Regions from separate parts of the Mesorhizobium sp. CA13 genome, predicted to be linked through region 1. Evidence: predicted binding sites of a transcription regulator. Region 1 holds the regulator's gene; the other holds the start of a gene.

Region 1 (4,784 bases):
CTGATAGCCATGCGGGTGGAGGAACGACACCTGGCTGCCGCGCTCATTGCCGTCGCGCGGGCTTTCGAGTTCGAGGCCGTAGACGCCGCATTTTGCCTCGACGAGCTGGATGAACAGATCGGTCAATGCGATGCTTTTCCTGCGCACTTCTGCCATGTCGACGTCGTTCCAGACATCGAGCGCCCCTTTGAGCGCGCGCATCGACAGCACAGGCTGCGTGCCGCAGAGAAACCGGTGGATACCTGTGCCGGCAGCAAAACCCTGTTCGAAGGCGAAAGGCCGCGCATGGCCCCACCAGCCGCTGAGCGGCTGGCGGACATCGCCATGGTGGCGCTCGGCCGCGTAGATGAAGGCCGGGGCACCCGGGCCGCCATTGAGATATTTGTAGGTGCAGCCGACGGCGAAATCTGCGTTCGAACGGTCGAGCTCGACCGGCAGGGCGCCGGCGGTATGGCAGAGATCCCAGACGATCAGCGCGCCGGCATCATGCGCCCTGCGCGTCAGCGCGGCCATGTCGCGCAGCTGCCCGGATTTGTAGTTGACGTGGTTGACCAGGATGACCGCAACGCGCTCATCGATCAGTTCTTCTATGGTCGGCGCATTGACACCCTCAAGACGCAGCATCGTGCTCGGCCGCGTCGAGGCAACGCCTTCGGCCATATAGAGATCGGTCGGAAAGCTGTCCCCCTCGGCGACGATGACCGACCTGTCCAGCCGCATCCCGAGTGCCGCATGCAGCACCTTGTAGATGTTGATCGAGGTGGTATCGCAGACCACCGTCTGGCCGGCGGCGGCCCCGATCAGGCGCCCGAGCTGGTCGCCGAGTTCGACCGGCATGTCGAACCAGCCGGCGGTGTTCCAGGCGCGGATGAGATCCTGCGCCCACTCCTGCGTGGCGGCCTTCTGCAGCTCGCCGAACACGGCGGGCGAAGCGGCGCCGAGCGAATTGCCGTCGAGATAGATCACCCCTTGAGGCAAGGTGAAGCGGTCACGCATGGCACGCAGCGGATCCGCGGTGTCCATTGCCTCGATCGCTGCGAGATCGGGAATTTTGCTCATGGTCACGATGTTCCTCGGTGAGAAGAGCGCCCCGGAAACGGGCCGGCCGTTTTGCCGCCGGGGCAAGGGCTGGCCGCATAGAGGCGCAAAAACAGGGTGAACGCCCGGTTCGATCTTTGCTCGATTTCCGGCCGAGGCAACTCCTCGAGCACCCCGACGATCCGGCGAACCTGGAGATCGCCGATCAAAAGCCGGACGTAGATGTCGGCGGCTTCGGCAGGATCGTCACAGGCGATCAGGCCGGCCCGACTTGCGGTTCGAAGCAGGTCGCCAACAAGCGGCATTATGGTATTGCGGCCGAATTGCGCGATCGACTGGCCAAGCGTGCCTGTATCGTTGACGTCGCCGGCTGCGGCGCGATTGAGCGCCACCGCCTTGTCGCCCGTCACAAGGGTCAGCAGGACTGGCCCGAGCAAGTTCAGGGTTTCGAGCGGATCGCGCGCCTGGCGAAGGGCGTCCTCCAGCAGCTTCCTTGCTTCTCCCGCATTGGCTTCGATCAGGGATCGAAACAGGACCTGCTTGTTGCCGTACCAGTTGTAGAGGGTTTCGTTCGAGGCCGATGCCCGCTTGGCGATGGCAAGCAGGGAGGCGCTTTTGTAGCCGGTTTCCCGGAGCACCGCATAGGCGGCCTCCTCTATCCGTTCACGTCGCGCGGCCTGCTTCGGCGTGGTCATTGGTGTCCCTCTTCGAAAACCGTACATTGTTATACGGTTTAGTCAAGCGAGCCGGAAGCAAGGAGCGAACGAACGCAGCCCGTCGCATTCGGTGATGCCTGGCCGCTTTCCGGCAGGAAGTTGGCATTTTGGTTTCGTTTCGTTCACGAGCCGCGGAGATTTTGATCCGCCCCAAAAGGCAGCCGGCACCTGCCGGTCACACAGTTTGCAGGCTTGTACCAACAGTGGAGATCGGCCGGGCCACAGGCCATTAACCAAAATAGTTTCAAAGAGGCTGAGAGCGCATTGACGACAGACGGCGCTGGCAGGATGCTGGCTGCGGGAGGGCCTTTCGTTTCCGCCGCCTTAACGAATTCATTAAACTTTAAATGGTTGCGGAACACAACTGGAACAGATAGTGTTTGTTCTGGGTTTGTTTTCTGATTCTGATTCCAGACCCTTCGTGCAATGCCTTTGGGGGCCGCCATGCTCACGCGCAAGCAACATGAACTCTTGATGTTCATCCATGAACGGCTGAAGGAAAGCGGCATTCCGCCGTCCTTCGACGAGATGAAGGAAGCGCTGGACCTCGCCTCTAAGTCGGGAATTCATCGGCTGATCACGGCGTTGGAGGAGCGCGGCTTCATTCGCCGCCTGCCGAACCGGGCCCGCGCGCTGGAGGTGCTGCGCCTGCCGGATTCGATCGCGCCGGGTCTTAACGCGGCAAAGAAGTTCTCCCCGAGCGTCATCCAGGGCAGCCTCGGACAGGGCGGCCTTAACAGGCAGATCAAGCCGGCGGCGCCCTCGCGCCTGCCCGCCGCTGGCAATGACGACGACGTGGTTTCAGCGGTTTCGATCCCGGTCATGGGCCGTATCGCGGCCGGCGTGCCGATCGACGCTATCCAGCATCAGACGCATTCCATCTCGGTGCCGCCGGACATGATCATGGGCGGCGAGCATTATGCGCTGGAGGTCAAGGGCGATTCGATGATCGAGGCCGGCATCTTCGACGGCGATACGGTCATCATCCGCAACGCCGACACCGCAAGTCCCGGCGAGATTGTCGTGGCCCTGGTCGACGAGGAGGAAGCGACGCTGAAGCGCTTCCGTCGCAAGGGCGCCTCGATTGCGCTCGAGGCCGCCAATCCGGCTTATGAAACACGTATTTTCGGACCGGACAGGGTCAAGGTGCAAGGCAAGCTGGTCGGACTGATCAGGCGCTACTGAGCGGGTTCGGCGTTGGGCTTTTCGGGTTTGCGGTAGGGAGGCAGTCCCCGTGCCTCGCGCGAGAATTTTCGCTGTTCGTGCCAGGGCCGATATGGCCTGTCGACGGCAAAGCTGACCTGGGCCGGTTCCGTCGCCGATTGCTGGTCGAAGAAGACGGCGGCACTTCCGTTCCGAGCGAGCTGCCGCTTGGTGATGACGAGGACCAGCGGATTGTGGCAGGGGTCGTAGCCCCCGGGATCGTCGATGACTATCAGATCCGCATAGGCGCAGGCCCTCCAGGCATCCTTGCGATCCTCCACCTGCGCGATGATCGCCCCGGAGGGATGCCGGGCCATGCACAGGCCGGTGAAGCAATAGAAAGGCGCTCCGGCGGGAAGTTGCGCGGGATCGAAGATGTCGAACTGTCGGTCGCCGCTGTCGAACAGCTCCGGCCCAACGATGGTTTCGGATTTCAGCGCGCGTTTCCAGTTGTCGACCGTGAATTCGTTCGGGCGCGCCCGGTTGATCGCGAGCTCGCCGCCGCCGATCGGCAGCGCCACCAGGCGGGCATCCTCCGAAATCAGCACGTCCGGCGTGCGCGTATCCGCGACGGTCAACAGGCCGGCGAGCGCGAAGGGAAGTGCCGCCAGCCGCAGCCATGTCGTGGCCATCGTCGCGATGACCAGGGCGATCGCGACCAGAAGAACGGATTGCTGCGAAATCAACCCGACCGCGTCGACCGGCGAGCGTTGCGAGATCCATCCGGATATGGCGATCATCGCGGTCAGTCCCTTGCCCATCAGATAAAGCGATGGTCCATCGAACCCGAACGGCATCAGCAGCGCACTGGCAACCGCAAGGAACATCACGACGGAAACGATCGGCATGACTGCAAGATTGGCGAACAGGCTGAGTGGCGACACGCGCTGGAAATGCCAGATGGCGAAAAGCGCCGTGGCGCTTCCCGCGATGATCGAGGTCATCGCCAGCCCACCTGTCGCCAGCAGCAATTTTCGCGTCAGGAAGCCGGGCCAGGTCCGTTGCGGCGGCGGGGTCCGCGCTTTGTCGGCTTTGCGATCCGACCAGCCGGCATAGGCGCCGACCAGGGCCGCGGTGGCGGCGAACGACATTTGGAAGCTCGGCCCTACCACCTCGTGCGGCGACACTACGATGACGGCGATCGCCGAAATAGCCAGATTGCGCATGGTGAGTGCCGCCCGATCGAACAGGACGGCGATCAGCATCACCGCCAGCATGATGAAGCTGCGTTCGGCGGCAACGACGACGCCCGAAATGACGAGATAGGCGGCGATCGAGAAAAGTGCCGCCGCGGCCGCGTATTTCTTGACCGGCCGGCGGGAGGAAAAGTTCGGGAACAGCGCGAAGCCACCACGCAGCAGCCCCATGACGGTGCCGGCGACCAGCGCCATGTGCAGCCCGGAAATTGAGATGATGTGGTAGATGCCGGTGCGTCGCATCGCTTCGTTGATTTCGTCGGGAATCCCGGCGCGCACGCCCACGATCAGCGCCGCGGCGATCTCGCCCTCGGCGCCGCCGATGCTGTCCCTGATATGGTCGGCAATGCTTTCACGAGCACTCTCGATGGCGGCTGAAAGAGCGGCCCACAGCGGCCTGTCATCGGCCGAGACGATCTTGGGATTGCCGAGAAAGAACCCGCTGGCACCGATGCCGGCGAAGTAGCTGTCGAAGGAAAAGTCGTAGCTGTCCGGCCGCACCGGCCCGGTCGGCGGCAACAGCTTGGCATAGCCGGTCACGAGCGAGCCGGCCGTCACCTCAGCCGGTACCTTGCGCGCCGAAAGGCGGACGCGCTCCGGCGCGTAGCGTAGTTTCGGCCGTGCGGTCGAT
Region 2 (4,784 bases), on a different contig from region 1:
CGCTCGGACTGGTGCTGGTCAATCCCGGCAAGGCGGTCTCGACGGCCGAGGTGTTCAACACGCTGTCGCGCCGCGACAATGAAGCGCTGCCGCCGCTGCCGCGCGTGGTCGACTTCCACGGCCTGCGCAACTGGCTGGAGATCACCCGCAACGACCTCGAGCCGGCGGCCCGCGCCATAGAGCCCGCGATCGGCAAGGCGCTTTCGGTGCTGAACAAGGCCGGAGCCGGCTTTGCCCGCATGTCGGGTTCCGGCGCTACCTGCTTCGGCCTGTTCGAGACCGGCAACGTCGCCAAGCGCGCGGCAGCCGACATCCGCGCCCGGCAACCCGACTGGTTCGTCGCCGCGACGCGCAGCATGACCGCGGAGGCAGACGCCCATGGCCAGGATTGACGAGAGCCGCTCCTTCATTCCGGTCCGCATTGCGGTGCTGACCGTTTCCGACACGCGCGGCCTTGCCGATGACAAGTCCGGCCAGACGCTGGCCGACCGCATCGCGGAAGCCGGTCACATCCTCGCCGCCCGCGACATCGTCACCGACGACCGCGACAAGATCCAGGACAAGGTTCTGGCGTGGTCGCGTGACAAGGACATCGACGTCGTCATCACCACCGGCGGCACCGGCTTCACCGGGCGCGACGTGACGCCGGACGCGCTGGAGCCGATCTTCGAAAAGCGCATGGACGGCTTTTCCGAGGTGTTCCACCGCATTTCCTACGACAAGATCGGCACCTCGACGATCCAGAGCCGGGCGACCGGCGGCGTCGTCAACGCCACCTTCGTCTTCGTGCTGCCGGGCTCGCCCGGCGCCTGCAAGGATGCCTGGGACGGCATCTTGAAGGCGCAGCTCGATTACCGGCACATGCCCTGCAACTTCGTCGAGATCATGCCGCGCCTGGACGAGCACCTGCGGCGCGGCATGTCGGCTCCGTAAAACGGAGGCAAGGCGCCGGGTTCACGCCGCTCTTGCCAGGCAGAACACCACCTTCGCCTTCGAAAGACCATTCCAAACCGGATGCGGGAGGACGTATCGTCTCGCGGCGGCCATCGCCGTTGACGACGGGATGGATGCGATGACTGTGCATGGTGGCGGGTGCCATTGCGGCAACATACGCCTTCGATTTTCAACCGAGCTCGATCCATCGAAAATCGAGGTCCGCGCCTGCCAGTGCTCGTTCTGTACCAGGCATGGTTCGCGCGCCGTCGCCGATCCGGACGGCAGGCTGATCATCTCAGTCAAGGACGTCCGGCGATTGAAGAAATACCGTTTTGGATTGGGGACGGCCGACTACCTGATCTGCGGCGAATGCGGCGTCTATACCGCCGCAATCGCCGGAGAGGACGATGCCAGGGCAATCGTCATCATCAACGCCCTGGACGATCAACGGTCGTTCAGTCAGGAACCGATCCCTGTCGACTACGACGCGGAAAGCAAGGCACAGCGTCAAGCCAGACGTCGCCTTCGCTGGATGCCTGTGGAGATGCGTTTTGGCGAATGACCGGCTCGCCGTGGAAACGTCGGCGCCAGGGCCGCGAGACGCCGAAACCACTTCCATCATCAGCCGCGGCCTGCGCGCCGGCACCCGCGTGATCGGAGCTAGCTGCGCGTCACATGTGCAACGCACGTAGACAGAGCAGCTGCAAAATCATTTGGATGGGCGGTGCTCTTGTTTTGCCGGAGCGACCCAGATTTCGGCATCCAGCCGCTTGGTCGCCAGGCCGCGAGCGAGGGCCTCGGCGCTGCCGGCTTTTTTCGACAAGGACGCGGCCTGGCGCTTGCTGATCAGCAGCCCGTCGGCCAAGGCCCGGTTTCCCGAGAATATCCGGGCCAGGAATGGCGCGCGGCCGGCGCGTGTGCGTGAAAACCGCGCCGCCATGGTTTGCTTCGCGGTGTGCGCAACGACCTCGTCGATCCATCCATCGACCAGTCGCGCGCCCGGTTCCAGCAGCAACAGCCAATCGCCCTTCGCATGCCGGATGGCCGCCGCGACCCCGTCGGTCACATACTGGCACCCGGCATGCTCGGCGACGCGATGGGTCTGGTCGGTGGAACCGGTGTCGCAGACGATGACCTCGCGCACCACGCCCTCGACCGCGCCGCCGATCAGCGTCGCCAGCGTGCGGGCGAGGCCCTCCTCGTCATTGTGGGTCTCGATGAGAACGGTGAGCATCGTTTGCCGAATAGCGGAAAGCGGAACGCAGCGCCAGTTTTTGCGGCGCACCATAAAAAGTTCTTGCTTTGTTCTCGTTCGGTAAATAGGATTAAATTCATGAGCAGAGCGATTCGAAGCAACATGGACAGTCCCTGGGAGCGGGCGAAGATGGAACCGATCATGCGCGCCGACATTGCCGCCTTCGGAGCAGGACGAGCCGAGATGGCCAACGCGATGATCGAGCAGAGCGGCATGCGCGTGCGTCCGGACCGCAACCGCGGCCGGTCGGCAGGCATCAACCCGTCCGGTCGGTTCGAGCCCGTCAGCCGGCATGTCTTCGACGATGGCTGGAACTCACTGGAGGAACTGCCTCCCTTCAAGACCGAGGTGCAGGTCGAGAAGCCGCGCACCATCATTACCCGCAATGAATCGCCCGACATCTCCTTCGACCGCTCGATCAATCCCTATCGGGGCTGCGAGCATGGCTGCGTCTACTGCTTTGCGCGGCCTACGCATAGTTTCATGGGCCTGTCGCCGGGGCTGGATTTCGAATCCAAGCTGTTCGCCAAGCCGGACGCGGCGCGCCTGCTCGACAAGGAACTGTCGAAGGACGGTTACCAGCCGAGGACCATCGCCATCGGCACCAATACCGATCCCTACCAGCCGATCGAAAAACAGTACCGGATCATGCGCGAGATCCTCGAAGTGCTGGAGGCGCGCGGGCACCCGGTCGGCATCGTCACCAAATCCGCTCTGGTGACGCGCGATATCGACATCTTGTCACGCATGGCCGAACGGGGCCTCGCCAAAGTGGCGTTGTCGGTGACGACGCTCGACCGCATGCTGGCGCGCACCATGGAGCCACGCGCCTCGACGCCGAGCAAGCGGCTGGAGGCGATCAGGCAGCTTGCGGATGCCGGCATCCCTGCTTCGGTGATGGTGGCACCGATCATCCCCGGGCTGACCGACCAGGAGATGGAACGCATCCTCGATTCGGCGCACCATGCCGGCGCACGCGAGGCGGGCTATGTCGTGCTGCGCCTGCCGCTCGAGGTCAGCCCGATCTTCAAGGACTGGCTGTTGCGCCACTATCCCGACCGCTATCGCCATGTGATGTCGCTGATCCGCTCGATGCGCGAGGGCAAGGATTACGATTCGGAATGGGGCAAGCGCATGAAGGGCGCGGGTCCTTACGCCTGGCAGATCGGCCGGCGCTTCGAGATCACCGCCAAGCGGCTCGGTCTCAATGCCGAGCGGCGCACGCTGCGGACCGACCAGTTCGTCGCCGCCGGCAAGGACCAGGAGCAGTTGATGCTGCTTTGAACGACCACGGCTGTTTGCCGCCGTGGCGAAAAATCCCGTCCGGCCTGCCCCGGCCTGCAGACGGTGCCCTCCCGGTCCGGCGCCCCACCCGACCCGGAGGGACTTGCGGAGAATCAGAGCCGATGCGAACCTCGCCGCAACATGGCTCGCGCGCGTTCTGATTCTCCGCCTCTCTTCGAAATCGTCGAGAAACCCGATTTCTCCTTCGAGACGAAGGCGATGGCCGAAGGCCTGTGGCCAGTGGCGGGGATGGACGAGGCCGGACGCGGCCCGCTGGCCGGACCGGTGGTGGCGGCTGCGGTTGTGCTCGACCCCGCCAACATCCCCGACGGCCTCGACGATTCCAAACGGCTCAGCCACTTGCAGCGCGAGGCGCTGTTCGTGCGCATCATCGGCTCCGCGCTTGGCGTGTCGATGGCTTCGGTCAGCGCCGAGGGCATTGACGGCAGCAACATCCTCAAGGCGAGCCTGGAGGCGATGCGCCGTGCGGTCGCCGGCCTGCCGGTGCGGCCGAAGCTCGCGCTCGCCGATGGGCGCGACGTGCCGCCGGGCCTGCCTTGCGCGGGGCGCGCGCTGATCAAGGGCGACCAGCGCTCGCAATCCATCGCCGCCGCCTCGATCGTCGCCAAGGTGATGCGCGACCGCATGATGTGCGGCTGCGGCAGCCATCACCAGCACTACGGCTTCGAAGTGCATATGGGCTACGCCACGGTCCGCCATCGCACCGCGATCGAGACGCACGGGCCGGTGGCGCGGCTGCACCGTGTGTCCTTCGCGCCGTTCAGGCTTGAGGGTGCCGAGGTGGAAGAAGAAAACTTCGCGGGGTTGGAGTGAGCCGGCAGCGTGGGGGAGATGTCCGGCAGGACAGAGGGAGGCGCGAAAGATCGCTACCTTCCAGAACTACCTCTACTCACGCAGAAGTCGCAAGGCAGCGCAGGCATTGTCTGACAGGCTGGCGGGACAGCGCCCCCCTCTGCCCTGCCGGGCATCTCCCCCACGAGGGGGGAGATTGGCAGCTTCAGCGCTTCGCCCCGTTCTCCAACAAAAAAGCCGCCAGGTTGCCCAGGCGGCTTTGATTGTTCTGCGTCGGTCAAGGCTCAGTTCAGCTTCGCCTTAACATCCTGCAGCGAGGCCTTGAACAAATCGGCTCCCACCTTGGCGTCGATCTTGCCGGCGAGCAGCGTGCGAGCGGCTTCGACGGCGATGTCGACGGCGCTGGCGCGCACTTCGCCGATCGCCTCGCGCTCGGCCTGGCCGATCTTCTGTTCGGCGAGAGCGGTGCGCCGCGCGACGTAGTCCTCGGTCTTCT

Evidence for each region. The regulator LexA, encoded in region 1, represses DNA repair genes until DNA is damaged. The targets are predictions, from matches to a motif close to TGTTCNNNNTGTGTTCNG.
Region 2: the regulator LexA is predicted to act here: its motif matches at 2,229-2,246, upstream of LB566_RS04275 (PA0069 family radical SAM protein).

What each region holds. Positions count from the first base shown of each region.
Region 1 covers NZ_JAIUHS010000004.1:255,744-260,527, forward strand. The annotation lists gene kynU (kynureninase) at 1-1,059, opposite strand, end outside; gene LB566_RS12680 (TetR/AcrR family transcriptional regulator) at 1,062-1,733, opposite strand; gene lexA (transcriptional repressor LexA) at 2,199-2,939, shown strand; gene LB566_RS12690 (ComEC/Rec2 family competence protein) at 2,933-4,784, opposite strand, start outside.
Region 2 covers NZ_JAIUHS010000001.1:835,018-839,801, forward strand. The annotation lists gene LB566_RS04255 (4-(cytidine 5'-diphospho)-2-C-methyl-D-erythritol kinase) at 1-392, shown strand, start outside; gene moaB (molybdenum cofactor biosynthesis protein B) at 379-933, shown strand; gene LB566_RS04265 (hypothetical protein) at 1,253-1,498, shown strand; gene LB566_RS04270 (glycosyltransferase) at 1,646-2,170, opposite strand; gene LB566_RS04275 (PA0069 family radical SAM protein) at 2,321-3,475, shown strand; gene LB566_RS04280 (ribonuclease HII) at 3,617-4,309, shown strand; gene LB566_RS04285 (F0F1 ATP synthase subunit B) at 4,573-4,784, opposite strand, start outside.